Regions from separate parts of the Pseudalkalibacillus sp. JSM 102089 genome, predicted to be linked through region 1. Evidence: riboswitches for the same ligand, from Rfam matches in the RefSeq annotation. Region 1 holds a riboswitch; each other region holds the start of a gene.
What was found. A riboswitch is a leader RNA that binds a small molecule or an ion and turns the genes downstream of it on or off. The one in region 1 is predicted to bind S-adenosylmethionine.

Region 2: linked by a shared signal. The riboswitch ahead of ABVF21_RS17435 (methionine ABC transporter ATP-binding protein) and the one ahead of ABVF21_RS14235 (assimilatory sulfite reductase (NADPH) flavoprotein subunit) in region 1 are both predicted to bind S-adenosylmethionine.
Region 3: linked by a shared signal. The riboswitch ahead of mtnK (S-methyl-5-thioribose kinase) and the one ahead of ABVF21_RS14235 (assimilatory sulfite reductase (NADPH) flavoprotein subunit) in region 1 are both predicted to bind S-adenosylmethionine.
Region 4: linked by a shared signal. The riboswitch ahead of ABVF21_RS05475 (MetQ/NlpA family ABC transporter substrate-binding protein) and the one ahead of ABVF21_RS14235 (assimilatory sulfite reductase (NADPH) flavoprotein subunit) in region 1 are both predicted to bind S-adenosylmethionine.

What each region holds. Positions count from the first base shown of each region.
Region 1 is NZ_JBEWYW010000006.1:79,553-83,765, forward strand. Features, by position in the region: gene cysI (assimilatory sulfite reductase (NADPH) hemoprotein subunit) at 1-260, opposite strand, end outside; gene ABVF21_RS14235 (assimilatory sulfite reductase (NADPH) flavoprotein subunit) at 285-2,108, opposite strand; SAM riboswitch class I at 2,271-2,382, opposite strand; gene ABVF21_RS14240 (hypothetical protein) at 2,542-2,757, opposite strand; gene ABVF21_RS14245 (ABC transporter ATP-binding protein) at 2,976-3,794, opposite strand; gene ABVF21_RS14250 (MBL fold metallo-hydrolase) at 3,841-4,213, opposite strand, start outside.
Region 2 is NZ_JBEWYW010000009.1:70,616-74,828, reverse strand. Features, by position in the region: gene ABVF21_RS17445 (MetQ/NlpA family ABC transporter substrate-binding protein) at 1-801, opposite strand, end outside; gene ABVF21_RS17440 (methionine ABC transporter permease) at 825-1,493, opposite strand; gene ABVF21_RS17435 (methionine ABC transporter ATP-binding protein) at 1,486-2,508, opposite strand; SAM riboswitch class I at 2,688-2,797, opposite strand; gene ilvA (threonine ammonia-lyase) at 2,930-3,940, opposite strand; gene leuD (3-isopropylmalate dehydratase small subunit) at 3,937-4,213, opposite strand, start outside.
Region 3 is NZ_JBEWYW010000012.1:73,628-77,840, forward strand. Features, by position in the region: gene ABVF21_RS19425 (sugar ABC transporter substrate-binding protein) at 1-187, opposite strand, end outside; gene mtnA (S-methyl-5-thioribose-1-phosphate isomerase) at 184-1,248, opposite strand; gene mtnK (S-methyl-5-thioribose kinase) at 1,249-2,460, opposite strand; SAM riboswitch class I at 2,575-2,709, opposite strand; gene ABVF21_RS19440 (carbon-nitrogen family hydrolase) at 2,796-3,578, opposite strand; gene ABVF21_RS19445 (pyridoxal phosphate-dependent aminotransferase) at 3,687-4,213, shown strand, end outside.
Region 4 is NZ_JBEWYW010000002.1:152,437-156,649, forward strand. Features, by position in the region: gene ABVF21_RS05465 (methionine ABC transporter permease) at 1-584, opposite strand, end outside; gene ABVF21_RS05470 (methionine ABC transporter ATP-binding protein) at 574-1,608, opposite strand; gene ABVF21_RS05475 (MetQ/NlpA family ABC transporter substrate-binding protein) at 1,630-2,436, opposite strand; SAM riboswitch class I at 2,607-2,715, opposite strand; gene ABVF21_RS05480 (S9 family peptidase) at 2,825-4,213, opposite strand, start outside.

The DNA of each region.
Region 1 (4,213 bases):
ACTCCACCAGGTAGTCGCACTCGAACCATAAACTGATAAGCTGGTTCAAGCTTCTGCTGTTTTCGCTCTTGACGAATATCGCGATCGTCCTGCATATAGCTCCCATGAAATTTTAATAGTTTAGTATCTGCGTCTGGGATGGAAGCGGTGATGGGATCCGCAAAGCTTTTCACAAGCGAGCCGCGTAAGTAATCACTTTCGTCTTTAATCTTCTCCATTTCACTCGGTTTGCCGTCTTCTGTTACCGTCTTATTCGACATGACCAATCTCCTTCCCTGATGCGCTTAGTACACATCGCGCTGGTAGCGTTTCGCGTTTCGTAGATCTGCAAGATAAGCTTCTGCTTCTGACTCACTGAAATTCCCCTGTTGCTCTAAAATATTAACAAGTGCCACGTGAACGTCTTTTGCCATATACTTCTCATCTCCACATACATAGACGTGCGCACCTTGTTGAAGCCACTCATATAGTTCTTTACTTCGCTCGAGCATGCGGTGCTGAACATAAACTTTCTCCTCTGTATCACGTGAAAAGGCGACATCCATTCGCGAAAGCACCCCATCTTTCAACCATTTTTGCCATTCGACTTGATAAAGAAAGTCTGTGACAAAATGCTGTTCACCAAAGAATAGCCACGTTTCTCCACTTGCGCCACTTTCTTCTCGCTCTTGTAAGAATGCCCGGTACGGCGCTATGCCAGTGCCTGCGCCTATCATAATGATAGGGGTGTCAGGATGATCCGGAAGTCTAAAGTTTTGATTTCGCTGCACAAATACTGGGAGTGTATCCCCCGCTTGTGAGCGCTCTGCGCATTGGCCAGAGCATACGCCCTTACGAGTTCGACCATGTGCATCATACCTTAGTGCGCCAATTGTGAGATGAACTTCATCTGGATTTGCGTTTGAACTGCTTGCGATCGAATAAAGACGAACCGGAATTTTGCGCAGAACGTTTACGAACTCCTGTACCGAGACGGTCCACGGTCCGTAGTCCTTCACCAAATCAATTAAATCTCTACCGTAAAGGTATGTTCTTAATTCTTCGCCTTCCGCTTCAACCATGCGCTTAAGCTCAGAACTTGATGTCAGCTCTGCGACCTTCTTGAGCAATGGCTTTGTGAGACTCGTAATCTCATATGTTTTCGTTAAAGCTTCTTCAAGTGGCTGAACGTCACCCTGTTTGTTCACCGTAACCTGTTCTTCTCGCTTCCAGTTCATTTCATCGATTAGCTGACGGACAAGAGCAGTATCATTCTCCGGGTAAATACCAAGGCTATCACCCGGCTCATATTCAAGGTTCGATCCTTCAAGATCAAGCTCAATGTGCCGCGTTTCTTTATTCGATCCACGTCCATTTAAATTAACATTCTCAAGAATTTCGGCTTTGAATGGATTAGTTCTGGAATACGTCTGACTCGACTCATCAGGTTTTGTTTCAGAAGTCGATTCTCTCGTAGACTGATCTTCTTTCAATACTCCCGTCACGCCTTCGAACCATTCTTCTGCCGGCTCTTCGAAATCAAGATCACAATCTACACGAGGATAAAGCCTTGTTGCACCTAATTCTTCAAAGCGCTTGTCAAAATCTTTCCCGGTTTGGCAGAAAAACTCATAGGAGCTATCACCAAGTGATAAGACAGAGAATCTGAGACCATCTAATTCAGGGGCTCTCTTACTTTGAACAAAGTCATGGAAGCTTAACGCATTATCAGGAGGATCGCCATCTCCGTGGGTGCTTGTAATCAATAATAAATCTTCTACTTTTTTAAGTGACTTTGGCTTAAAATCATCAAGCGATGAAAGGGTAACGCTGTATTTCTCGTTTTCCAATCGCTCAAAGAAAGATTCCGCTAGTGACTGACAATTGCCAGTATGTGAGCCATAGAGAATCGTAAGCTCACGTGTTTTTGCTTCTTGTTTCGAGAATGCTTCTGAAGCAGAAACACCTTGAGCAACCGTCTCAGTAGCTGCCGCAGCTTCAGAGCTTCCTGGTACGGAAAGATATCCGCTCAGCCATATTTTCTGCGTCTCATTTAATGTTGGTAAGAGACGATTTAAAAGCTCCGTTTGTTCTTTGTCAAAAGGGCTATTCACAACCTGTAACTGCAATACAATCCACCTCACAATACTCATTTTTAATTCAATGTAATGAAAGTAGTTTACTCGGAATTAAGCGTAAATAAATTCGTCTGCATTCCCCCTAACCCATTCAACACAAAAAACCTCTCTTCTAAAATATAAGAAGAAAGGTTTGTAAGTACGAAGCCAGTCTTCTTATCTTTCAGGATAAACCTGCTGGATTTGGCACAGTATGAGATGAAGAATCATCTCATCGGTTGCCGAAGCTTCATAGGGCCAGTCCCTCCACCTCTCTTGATAAGAAATATTGCTATCAAATTGTAAATGACAATGATTGGTTCAAATGTTATCTCGTGCTCGAATAAAAGTCAATATATTATTAGAAAATTATCATCATTCAATTAACTGAATGGCGATAACACCAGGAATCTTCATGAAAAATAATCCAAATGATTCAGGTCTTTTATCCCTCACGTTGCCCCTCTAGTATCCTATTCCGCATGCGCATGAAATCAATCGTATTGGCCATGACAAGAGATAGAATCATAAGATTCATCAACCAAACGGAGTAGTCAAAAGGCAGCACCAACAAGAGAAAAGCCATGAAAGAAAAAACACCGGAGCGAATGACATGATCTTTAGATGTGACGTTAACTTTATTTCCACGTTTCCATTTCAACAAGTTCACCGCAATACCAAATATCGATAGCAGCATGCATATGACATATGACTACAGTGAAAGGTCATAATCCACTATAAAAATCGTAGACGATAAAAATAGCGTCAATACCGTATATCGAATCGCGATTTCTTTATGCGTTAGCGAATCAAAATCCTTCAATACATTCCTCCTTTTGACAATGATTGAATTTGGACATTTCTTGAGATACACGGTCCTTATGTAGATGGATAAGCTGGCTTCATCTCATTTGAAATCACCTGAACCCAAGGCCGCTCTCTGTTCCACGTCACTTCTAAAGGGACGCCCATACTTTTACTAAGATGTTCAGCTGTTAACACATCTTTCTTCTTGCCATTCACTGCAATTCGACCATTTTCCATAATCATAGCGTGAGTGAATACGGGACAAATCTCTTCAATATGATGAGTGATATACAATATGGTTGGACCCTCTTTCTTCTTTCCAAGTCGTTCAACCTGAGCTAATAACTGTTCGCGTGAATACAGATCCAGTCCGTTGCACGGTTCATCTAGAATAAGAAGCTTTGGAGAAGCCATTAACGCTCTTGCAATCAAGATTTTCTGCTTCTCTCCTTGAGAGCAAATTCGAAAAGGTTTGCCGCGTAAATGAGCAATCCCCCATTCTTGCATCACCTTCATCGCTTGAGATTCATCCTCTTCTGTCACCTGCTCATAAAGTCCAGCTGAGGCAAACTTCCCGCTAATCACAACATCTGTTACTTCCTGCATGGGAGAAATACGCTCAGTGAAAGCGTTGCTCACCCAGCCAATAGATTTTCTAAGTTCATTCAAATCAGTTTTTCCAAGACGCTGCCCTAATACTTCAACGATGGGATCATATCGAAGCAGGGGCCAGATCGAGCCGTGAATTAACTGAAGTAGCGTCGTTTTACCTGATCCATTTAATCCGACAATGGCCTGATGCTGTCCTTTCTCTACCGAAAAAGAAATATCGGATAAAATCATCTGTTTCTCACGTGTGTAATAAGCATTTTCTACATGAATGATTGCCATACATCTCACTCCGTTCTTTGAAGAAAGTCACTCCAACTAGCGCTTTTTACATCGTATACCCGTTAGCAAATTCTTGAATCACTTCAAGCTCCTCTTCGTGTGAGTCTCTGCCAACGTTATGCTCATACAACTTTTGCATCCGTGTAACATCACCGTCGCACTCCTCAGTAATAGAAGCAACAGCACGTAAAAGGTTCACTTCGTTCTTAAAATCCTCCTTAGATATTGCCTCCCCGTGTGATAAGATGAACCATTCTGCCTCAAAGCTTTCTAACTGATCAAGCAGTCGAGTTGTTGTGTTAACAGTGTAATTGACTTTTTCTGAAAAAATATCAGGATAAAAGCAGTCTCCAAGAAATAGGATTTTCTCTTCCCTCACATAAATCACAACCGAATCAGCCGCGTGATCGCCCCCAACT
Region 2 (4,213 bases), on a different contig from region 1:
TTCAATAAAGCTTTGAATTTCATCAGAATGAAGAACTTCTACTAACGCCTGGATCGCTTCATTGTCTTCGTCACCTTTGTTTACTGTAATCACATTCACATATGGTGAGTCTGAATTTTCAAGTGCAATGGCATCCTCTTGAGGATTAAGTCCTGCATCAATCGCATAGTTTGTATTGATCATCACTGCATCACCTTCACCTTGCTGGTAAATCTGTGGAAGCAGTGAAGCCTCAACATCTGTTTTGAAATCAATATTCTTAGGGTTTTCAGCAATATCTTCAACTGTTGCATCTGAAGCCTTTACACCTTCTTTTAATGTGATAAGGCCCTGTGCTTCAAGTAATGACAGCATACGTCCATGGTCAGAAACAGAGTTACTCATTATGATTTGAGCACCATCAGGAAGCTCATCTAAGCTCTTGTAATCCTGAGAGTAAACACCGATTGGCTCGATATGAATGCCTCCAGCGTTCACGAAGTCATAATTATCGTTTTCTTCCATTTGCAAGTCCATATAAGGTATTGTTTGGAAGTAGTTTGCATCTAATTCACCATTTGCAAGCGTCTTATTAGGTAGAATGTAATCCTGGAATGTTTTAATTTCAAGCTCTATTCCTTTTTCCTCTAACATCGGCTTAGCTTCTTCAAGAATTTCAGCATGGGGAATGTTTGATGCACCTACTACGATTTTCTTCGAATCTCCACCGTCACCAGAACCTTCGCTGTTTCCGCCATTGTTGCCACATGCAGCAAGAACCGCAAGAGCAAGAACTGTTATTAGCGATAAAAACTTTTTCATCATAACCTCTCCTTTTCTCCTTATTATCTTTTATCTATTACTCGTGTTGCAACGTCTCCACAAACCTGAAGAATCGCAACAATTACTAATATCAATACTGTTGCAACAAGTGTCACGTCAGGATTGTTCCGTTGGAAACCTTCAAGATAAGCGAGGTTTCCGAGACCCCCTGCGCCTACGACACCAGCCATAGCGGTGTAGCTTACAAGAGCTATCGCCGTCACAGTAATCCCTGAAATAAGGGCTGGCATTGCTTCTGGTAGAAGCACTTTAAAAATAATCGAACCATTGGATGCTCCCATTGACTGAGAAGCTTCAATGACCCCTTTATCCACTTCACGTAAAGCAATTTCAACCATTCTCGCATAAAATGGCGCCGCTCCTGCAATAAGGGCTGGAAGGGCAGCATTAGCACCTAGCATTGTCCCTATAATGTAAACCGAAAGAGGGATAAGCAAGATAATCAAAATAATAAATGGTATGGAGCGAAATAAGTTCACGACTCCGGCAATAATACTATTCACAAATTTGTTTTCCCATATGTTCCCTCTACCTGTTAGAAACAACAATAATCCAAGGAGGATTCCGAGAATAAACGTTGCCAGCACCGAAATTGCCGTCATGTACGCTGTTTGTAGAGTGGCTTCCCACATAGATTCCCACCTGACGTTAGGAAATAACGATTCAGTCATTCGTAATCACCTCCGCTTTAACACCTTGGGCTTGCACATAATTCAAGGCCATTTCTACCACAGCTGGTTCCCCTTTAAGGAACACAGAAAGTTTTCCATAAGGACCATCCTGTGTATGAGAAATCTTCCCTTGAATAATGTTGACTTCTACATCAAATTTACGAATCAACTCTGTCACAAGTGGTGAACCTGTTTTTCCTTTCACAAAGGTAAACTGAACAAGTTCTCCATCCTGACTCGTTGCCAGATGTGCAATCGATTCCTTCATTTCTTCAGGCTCGCTTAGCTGATTAACAAAGTCTTTCGTAATCTCTTCCTGCGGATGGTGGAAAACTTCAAGGACAGAACCATTCTCCACTACTCGTCCATTCTCCATCACGGCTACACGATGGCAAATTTTTCGTATGACGTGCATTTCATGCGTGATAAGGACAATCGTAAGGCCAAGCTTGTGATTAATTTCAGTCAGAAGTTCCAGAATGCTATCCGTCGTTTTAGGATCTAAAGCAGAAGTAGCTTCATCACAAAGCAAAACCTTTGGATTATTAGCAAGTGCTCTCGCAATACCCACTCGCTGCTTTTGTCCACCACTTAGTTGTGAAGGATAAGCTCCTTCTCTACCTTCGAGTCCAACAAGTTTAATTAATTCATCAACACGCTTCATTCTCTTTTCTTTCGGAACACCTGATATTTCAAGAGGGAACGCGATGTTATCACGTACCGTTCTTGACCAGAGAATATTAAAATGCTGGAAAATCATTCCAATTTCCTGTCTTGCTGCACGAAGATCTTTTCCCTTAAGAGAAGATAGATTATTACCAGCCACTGTGACTGTCCCATCAGTAGGTCTCTCAAGAAGGTTAAGCATTCGAATTAGCGTACTTTTCCCAGCACCACTGTAGCCAATAACACCAAATATTTCGCCTTTTTTGACTTCAAGGTTAACATCCTTAACGGCTTCCACCTTCCCGGATTTCGAAAAGAAGGTCTTATTAATGCCTTTAAGCTCAATCACATGTCTCACATCCTTTATGCATTTGCATGATCAGCTACCTGAAACAGGACTTAAGTCCCATGCCTTTGTTCTTTATTTCTATGCACTTAGAAACCTAATTCGCTTATCACTTTGTATAGTAAAGTAAAAAAATGCCCTTCTGCTTTGAGCAGAAAGGCATTTGATAAATCGATGTCTTCCTCTCATTTCTCAAAGCAATCGCTTTGCAGGAATTGGCACCTTTTCAAACGAGTCGTTTGACGGTTGCCGGGCTTCATAGGGCCAGTCCCTCCACCTCTCTGAATAAGAGATATATAGTTGTTATTACTTTACTGTGGTTAAGTGCTAAATGAATTCTAGCATGGTACTTTATGAGTGTCAATTACTGAGCAAAAAGTCGGAATAATCTAAAATATATACGTTGAACCCCATTAGAAAACCATCAGCTTATTCGCCTGATGGTTTTCGCTCGTTGAGAAAGTTGTTTATAAAGGGATATTTTCGCAAGATCCGCATTCCCTCCACTAACAACAACACCAATTCTCTTACCTTCTAAACGATTAGACTTGCATAAGACAGCAGCTACCGATGCAGCACCTGCACCTTCTACAAGTGTTTTGTGTCTTTCAAGCATAAAGACAATCGCTGCAGCAATTTCTTCTTCTGACACGGTTAGCATATCATCAACAAGCTCTTCAATAATTGGAAAGGTTAATTTTCCAGCTTCTTTCACAGAAATACCGTCTGCAATCGATTTGACAGATTGAAGGACAAGAGGACCAGTACCTTTAAATCGATTCCATGTCGCAGATGCTTCAGAAGCCTGGACCCCGATGATTTTCACGTGAGGAAAGAACGACTTAATCGCCATCGCCATTCCAGCTAACAATCCTCCACCTCCAACAGGCACGAGAATCGCATCTAAGTCAGGACACTGTTGCATCATTTCGAGTGCAACCGTTCCCTGTCCTGCCATTACTTCAGGATCATCGAAAGCATGAACGAATGTGGCCCCTTTCTCAACACGCTCACGATCCGCTCCACTAAACGCTTCGTTATACGATTCTCCTTCAAGAACAACCTCTGCTCCATAAGATCGCGTCGCATCAATTTTGCTTGTCGGTGTATGGACGGGCATATAAATCTTAGCTTTAATTCCACGCTCTCTAGCAGAAAGCGCCACTCCCTGAGCATGGTTTCCAGCCGATGCAGCAACAATCCCTCGCGCTGCCTCAATATCCGTTAGCGACGCAACTTTGTTATAAGCACCTCGAAGTTTGAAGGAACCCGTTCGTTGAAGGTTTTCCATCTTCATGAAGACATCTCTATTTGTATAATCATTAAGCGTTGTCGACTGCTGAAGCGGGGTCCTGTGGACGGCTTCCAGCAAATTCTCCATTGCTTTTACGACATGAACGTTATATTTCTCCTGGTAATTCCCAACGTCATTCACTCTCCTACAAGTTGTTTTTCTTCATATAATTTAATTTTATCTTCGAGAGATAAAGTTCGAGATACTTCATCCCATCCATTTAACAGCATTTCTTTCCAATAAGGATCGATCTCGAACGACGCATTTAGTCCTTCTCCATCAATTACTTGCTGTTTACTTAGGTCTACGCTAAGTTCGTATCCATCCTTCGCTTTTTGAAAAAGCTCCGAGATCGTTTCTTGATCAAGAGCGATAGGAAGTATACCGTTTTTTACACAGTTGTTATAAAAGATA
Region 3 (4,213 bases), on a different contig from region 1:
TGATAGGTTTTTGAACTTCTTTTGGAATGTCTGAAGAAGTTTTAGACGCTTCTTCACCTGTGTTTGAAGTTGTCTCACTAGATTCCGTTGTGCTTGCTTCTGGTGTACTTACGGCATCTTGCTCATTAGTACAAGCAGCAAGTACGATGAGAAGAAGAATGGATAAAATAAGTCCTAAGCGTTTCATGAATGTACCTCCGTGTTTTTAGCGTGTGGCAAAGCAAGATGAGCAAGGTTTTCAGCGTACGGTGTTCGAACGATACCGTGCTCCGTAATGATTCCGCTGAGTAATTCATTTGGCGTCACATCAAAAGCAGGATTAAATACATCAATGTTCTCAGCTGCAACACGTTCACCTTTATAATGCGTAATTTCTTTCGGATCTCGCTCCTCAATCGGAATCGCTTCTCCGTTAGGGATCGAGTAGTCAATTGTTGAGATGGGTGCAGCAACATAAAAAGGAACGTTATATGCTTTTGCGATATGGGCAAGGCCAAGCGTACCAATCTTGTTAGCTGTATCACCATTTGCAGCAATCCGATCAGCACCGACTATAACTGCAGCGATTTTCTTCGTTTTTAAAACGTGAGCTACCATACTGTCTGTAATAAGCGTAACGTCAATACCAGCACGCTCAAGCTCCCATGCGGTTAATCGAGCACCTTGTAGAACTGGTCTGGTTTCCGTCGCAATTGCGGAGATGGAGAGACCGTTTTCCTTTGCCAGATGGAGAGGCGCAAGAGCCGTCCCGTATTTTGCTGTTGCGATCCCACCTGCATTGCAATGTGTGAGGATGGTATCCCCATCATTTAATAGCTTCAGACCATGTTCTCCAATCCGCTGACAGACAAGCTCATCCTCTTTATGGATGGTAAGTGCTTCGTGCAGAATCGCTTCTTTCATTTTTTTCACTGTCGGTAAGGAAAAGCTAGCTCGGATGATGCGATCAATCGCCCAAGAGAGATTTACTGCAGTGGGACGAGAGGAGGCAAGATATTTCCCTTGGTTGACTAGCGCTGTCTTAAACGCTGTTGCTTCGTTTGTTTGGACATGCTGACTCCAAAGAACAAGACCATACGCTGCGGCGATTCCAATGGCTGGTGCTCCGCGGACAACAAGGGCAGAAATGCTATTCCAGACATCCTCGATTGCCGTTTGCTTAAGGTAGATCTCTTGTTGTGGAAGCTGCCGTTGATCGAGCAGTAAGAGATGATCACCTTTCCATTGGAGTGATGAGATGACAGTCATTTAAATGACCTCCTTGATGGCTTTAATGTATTGTTCAATCGAAGTGATGCTTTTTCGGTCTAAAATAAGTTTTTTTCCAAGGGTAAGCGCCTTTTTTTCCACAGCGAGTTTTACTTTTGGATCAGTGATCGTCTCGATCTCTTCTACATGAGCAAGTCCAATCGTTCTTCGGATGATCTTACAGCCGGAAAATCCAATGCTATCGACAAAAATAGATTGTAGAAGAGCGTCTAGGTATCCTCTTGAATAACGATTATCTTCTGAGAGATGGTCGGCCCATAATGATCGGAAAGTAGATTCGAATACGTTCCAAACCTCAGTAGTGACGCCAAATAAATAAGCGAGGTATCCTTCTTTCTCTTCTTCTGACCTATGTGCCTCCTGCGACAGGATACTAAGCGCAATATTGGCGATAAAAGCACCGACATCAAAACCAGCTGGGCCATAGAAAGCAAATTCTGGGTCGATTATTTTAGTTGAACTTTCCGTAACAAACAGGCTACCTGTATGTAAGTCCCCGTGTATCAAAGCTTCTCCTTTTGTTAAAAAAGAGTGTTTGAGGGAGGCAACTTCAGTGAGGAAATCGTCATCTTCCCACAGCGATTCAACATCTGCTCGAAGCTCTTCTGTAAAGGCATTGCTTTCGGCATTGTAGAAAGGATCTGAAAATACGAGGCTTTCTGTTATGCCACATAAGTCTGGATTACTAAACCGTTTGGCAAGCTCTTTCTTATTTGCTGAACCAAGACCGTAATCAGAAGTGAAAAAGAGTGTATGAGCGAGATAGGTACCGACGTTTCTTGCAAGCTCAGGATATATACGACCTTCAATAAGTCCTTTTCTTAAAATAGTGTAAGTTGATAAATCTTCCATAACCGTTGCGGCTTTTTCCGAGTCATGCAAATAAACGATCGGAGAAAAGTCAGGAACGAGCGCGTGAGCTTGCTTGAGTGCCTCGCTTTCAATTCTGGATCGATCAAGTGTAAGCGGCCAGGATTCGCCAACGACTTTGGCATAAGGCAAGGCTTGTTTGACGATCCAGGATTGTCCTGTTTTCTTGTGTTGAACATGAAAGACATAATTTAAGTTGCCATCGCCAATTTCCTTTACATGAACGGGAGCGGTGCGATCCAAAAGCTTGTGATACTCTAAAAATTGCACTACGGTTTCTGTTGTAAACGGTGTGTACCCTGAAGTGATCTGAATACCCATGTAAAATTCCCCTTTCAACTATTTATGGTTGATGTATTGCATGAACATCGGAATTTCGGCATAAAAAAAGCCTCTTTCCGAAGAAAGAGGCTTGAAGATAGAGATACTTCACACCTCTTATCTTCCAGAATGAATATCATCCTGTTGGAAGTAGCACCGTGCCATTTAAGCCATCTTAATCTGGACTTAAAAATAGGTCGGTTGCTGGGCGTCATAGGGCCAAATCCCTCAGCCTGCTCTTGATAAGAGAAAGTTTATGAAATTATTTTACAATTTTTTCGCTTGAAATGTATGTTACAGAGAAAGGAACGTGTTTGTCAATAATATTTTGAATATTATTTATAAATATCTGGACGTCGATCTTCAAAGATAGGAATGCGATTCCGGATCGATGACATTTCCTCTTCGTCAATAGAACCTGTTAAAATAACTTCTTCTTCTCCTGCTTCTGCGATAATTGTTCCCCACGGATCAATGATCAATGAGTGTCCTCCAAACGCATTATCAGGATCTGCCCCGACACGATTACAGGCAATCACGTAGCACTGATTTTCAATCGCGCGACTGATAAGTAATGCTCGCCAATGATCGGTGCGTTGCTTTGGCCATTCTGCTGGTACGAACAAAACTTGGGCACCTTCAACTGCATGAAGGCGAAGCCACTCAGGAAAGCGAATATCATAACAAATGAACCCAGCGCATGGGAGTTCTTCAAGTGTAAAATGACTTTTTTCATTTCCAGAAACGAGGAACTTCTCTTCATTCATCAAACGAAACAGGTGCGCTTTGCTATACTCATGAACGAGCTGCCCATCTCGATTGAACACAAGCATGGTGTTCGTTACTTCGCCGTTATGATGCTTAGCGATGGAGCCCCCAACAATATTTACGTCGTTCTTTTTGGCGAGGCGAGATAGAAAAGCAATCGACTTTTCTGCATCAGTATCTCCAATTTCATCAAGGCGAGATAAATCATAACCTGTGGACCACAATTCTGGTAAAACGATGATATCTGGTTTGTCACTCACCGCCTTAGAAACAAGCTCTTCAACTTTAGAGAAATTCTTTTCTGGATTGCCGAAAGCAATATCAAATTGCAACAGGGCAAGGTTTTTCATTGAGTTGTCCTCCTTACATGTTTAGAAGTTGACCTTTACATGGTTGTGTATCCAAGATAACATAACTTATTAGAATTTCTCGAAAATTTTAACAGGATGTGATTCCATTTGAAACAATTTCAAACTTCAGATGCACTTAAACGTTTACCAGAACAATTCTTTGCGAAGCTTGCTGGAAAAGTGAACCGTTATGTAGAGGCGGGATATGACATTATTAACCTTGGACAAGGAAACCCTGATCAGCCGACGCCTGCTCATATTATCGAGTCTTTGCAGCAGGCAGCTGAAAACCCTGCATACCACAAGTATCCGCCATTTAGGGGACAGCCCTTTCTGAAACAAGCCGCGGCTGATTTCTATAAGCGAGAGTTTGGTGTTGAGCTTGATCCAGAGAAGGAGGTGGCCGTCCTATTTGGTGGAAAAGCGGGCCTTGTAGAAGTGAGTCAATGTTTGTTAAATAAAAGTGATGTGGCACTTGTTCCGGATCCTGGATACCCTGATTACTGGTCTGGAGTAGCAATGGCTGAAGCGGATATGCAAATGATGCCGTTACTTGAAGAAAATGATTTTCTGCCAGATTATAGCGCGATCCCTGAGGGTGCTCTTGCAAAAGCGAAGCTCATGTTCTTAAATTA
Region 4 (4,213 bases), on a different contig from region 1:
ACATCGACTTCATATCGCAAATGACCGTATCGATAAGCGAGATCACCAAGTCCACCTGCTCCAACGAGCCCAGCCATTGCCGTTGCCCCAATCAGTCCAATTGTCGCAATCGTTAATCCAAGAACGATCGATGAACGAGACTCCCTTACAAGAACATGCCAGATAATGTGTCTCGTTTTTACCCCCATTGCTTCATAGGCTTCTACTACTCCACGATCGACCTCAAGAAGAGCAGACTCCATCAACCTTGCGATATAAGGCGCCGTAAAGACAACGAGCGGCACAATCACACCTTTTACTCCAATAGTTGTACCTGCAATCATTTTTGTAAAAGGTAAAATGAAAAACAGTAAAATGATAAATGGAATCGACCTGATCACGTTTATAGCCGCATTTAATATACGGAAAAGAACTTTATTTTCTAATGCTTTTTCAGCTCTAGTTAAAACAAGTAGCACACCAAGCGGGAGGCCAATCAACACTGAAATCAGTAGTGAGATCCCAACCATTTGAAATGTTTCAATAATCGCGTTCCAAATGTCTGCACCCCAAAGATCAATAAACTCCGATACCTTAGCTGACATGAGCTTCCACCTCCTGAACATAGCCTTCTACTACGACGCCACTTTCCTCTAAAAAGGCAACGGCCCGAGCCGTCTCTTCCGCTTCCCCATCTAAATGAACGACTAGCCTACCAAAAGGCTGATCCTTCAGTTGTGTAATGTTCCCTGCTAAAATGGACGGATACACGTCGAACTTCTTACTAACAAGCGCAAGAGCGGGACTACCTGATTTCTCCCCAATAAATGAAAGATTCACGATCTGACCACGCTCTTTCAATCGCGACACAAGCGACTCTGGAAGCTCATCCTGGAATAACGACTGAACAAATCGTTTGGCCGTCGTTGTAGTAGGCTTACTAAAGATATCGATCACTCGCCCCTGTTCAATCACCTTCCCGTTCTCCATCACAGCCACTTCATGACATATTTTCTGGACAACGTGCATTTCATGCGTAATGAGTAAAATCGTGATTCCAAAATCACGATTGATTTGTTCCAATAAAGATAGGATTGATTCTGTCGTATCTGGGTCAAGGGCACTCGTTGCCTCATCGCATAGTAGTACTTCAGGTTCATGAGCAAGCGCACGGGCAATCGCCACACGCTGCTTCTGACCGCCTGATAGCTGGGAAGGATAAGCATCCCGCTTATCCGATAACCCAACGATACCTAAATATTTATCAACTCGCGCTTCAATCTCTTTTTTACGAAGACCCGTAAGCTTCAGCGGGATGGCAATGTTTTGATACACAGTGCCTGTTTTCAACAAATTAAAAGACTGAAAAATCATCCCAATACGCTGTCTTGTTTTTTGAAGCTTTCCAGTAGACAAAGAAGTGAGCTCAATGTCATTGATAAATACCTTTCCATCTGTCGGTCGCTCCAGAAGATTCACCATTCGGACAAGCGTGCTCTTTCCTGCACCACTATAACCGATGACGCCATAGATGCTTCCTTTCTCAACTTCTATGGAAACATCATCAACCGCCTTCGTAATCCTCTCACCGCTTTTATACGTTTTCGTTATATTTTCTAATCGAATCATCGTGCTCACTCCTCTTTCGAATTACCAGGATGCAACTACAGAACCGTTAAATTCGTCCTGGATAAATTGCTTCACTTCATCTGATTGATAGTAGTTCACTAGCTTTTGAATACGTTCATCATCTTTGTTCTCTGTTTGTGTTGCAATCACGTTCACCCACGGGGAATCTTCTGGTTCCATTTCAAGCGAATCTTCTTTCGGTACGCGTCCACTTTCCATTGCAAAGTTCGTATTAATTGCTGCAATCGCAAGCTCACCGAGCTGTCTTGGAATTTGTGAAGCTTCTAATGGAACAAACTCGAGATTGTAAGGATTCTTCTCAATGTCTTTGATCGTTGCTTTAACACCAACGCCATCTTTCAACTCAATAATGCCAGCTTGCTCAAACAACATTAGCGCTCTCGGTTCGCCTGTTGAATGGTTAGGTAAGCCAACTTTGTCGCCTTCTTGCAATTCATCAAGACTCTTATATTTGTCAGAATAAATTCCCATTGGAAAAGTAATCGTAGTTGCTACCTTGGAAAGATCGAGTCCTCTTTCTTTTACATAATCATTCAAATAAGGTTCGTGCTGAAATACGTTCGCATCCAATTCTCCTTCATCAAGGGCTGTATTTGGCATCACATAATCATTAAACGCAATCACTTCAATCTCAAACCCGTCTTCCGCTGCGAGTTCCTTCACCTTATTCATCACATCTTCATGCGGACCAGCCGTTACCCCTACCTTCAGTGGGTCATCTTCTGAACCCCCAGAAGCCTCATTCCCTGAACAACCTGCCAAAAAGACTAAAATAAGTGCACCAAATAGATACAATGATTTCTTCATTTCTCAATCTCCTTTAAAATTCATATAGTAATATAAAGCGTTTCAGCACTAAAACATAAAAGCGAAAAAGTACTTCGACCTGCTAAAATCCCCTCCCAATAAAAAAAACTCCCTCTGTAAAGTACAGAGAGAGTAGTATCATTTCATCATTATCAGCAGTGCTGAACTCTCTCTCATCTTTCAAACGATTGCTCGTTTGCTGGAATTAGCACCTTTCTCACGAACTGAGATGGTTGCTGGGCGTCACAGGGCCAGTCCCTCTGCCACTCTTGATAAGAGTTTTCAATATTATTTAACTATTTTCAATAGTATAGTATCTTTCTCGAAGGGCGTCAAGGGAAGATCTCAAAAAGTGCCTGTCACCGCCCGATATTTGTCGAAAGATTTCTTATTGCCTTCCTTCTAGGTAATTGTCGAACCAGTTTCCTAGATGCTTAAGTCGTTCCACTCGTAGTTCTGGATGACCGCTTCTTGATAAATTATGATCAGAATCTGGGAATCTTACAAACATCGTTTCCTTCCCACGATGCTTTAAAGCCACATATAACTGCTCTCCTTGCTCAATAGGGCACCTATAATCATTTTCGCTATGAAGAATTAAAAGTGGGGTTTCGATTTGGTCCACATACTTAAGCGGTGAATGATGCCATAGCTTAGCAGGGTTTTCATCTAAATCACTTCCAACTTCCCACTTTGTGAAAAAGTATCCGATGTCACTAACACCATAGAAACTTTGCCAATTCGAAATGGAGCGCTGGGTAACCGCTGCTTTAAATCGATCGGTTTTCCCAACAATCCAGTTCGTCATAAAGCCACCGTAGCTGCCTCCCGTCACGAAAAGTTGAGCTTCATCAATAAAGGAATACTTGTCCAACGCGACATCAACACCCGCCATCAAATCCTCATAATCACCTCCACCATAATCTCCTCGGCAGCCATTTACAAACTCTTGTCCATAACCCTGACTACCACGTGGATTCGTATAAAGGACAACATATCCTTTTGCTGCAAGAAGCTGAAATTCGTGCATAAATGAATTACCATACATCATATGCGGTCCACCGTGAATTTCAAGAATAAGAGGATATCCCTCACCTTCCTGATAATCATTTGGTTTCATGAGCCAGGCCTGAATCTCCAAACCGTCTTTCCCAGCGTATGTAAACATTTCTGGTGTCGAGAGCTCCAAGCTTTCGAGAACGTCAGCATTTGATTGAGACAAACACTGTTCATTTACTCGATCGCCATGAAACGAAAGCGTATAAATATCGCCAATGTTAAGTGGATCGCTAATTGCAACAGCCGCTTCATTCGCGCCTGGCAAGTAGTGAAACGCGTAATGGTGCCTGTCACCACCCGTTATTTGTCGAACCGTGCAATCTTCTCCGACAAAATAAACACCAGTGTTTCCTTCTTTACTAGCAAGAAAATAGAGTCCATCTCCATTTTGGCTCCACATCGCACCAGGAGAAGCGCCGCCCCAGTGCATATCTGAAATCAATACATCCGAACACTCTAAATCCACATCCTCTGTTAAACAAGTAAACTCTTTTTTCGCTATATCAACAGTCCAGATTTTATTTAACGTAGCTCCTTCATGCTCAAAGTTATGCCCAATGAATGAGAGCTTCTTCCCATCTGGTGACCAGTTCGGCGTGCTAAAGCTCCCACCTTCACGATTTAACTGCTCAGGCTCTGATCCTTCATTCAGACCCTGAATAAAGATGTCGGCTCGCATGTAGGACCCCTGTTCTTCACATCGATCTCTCACATATAC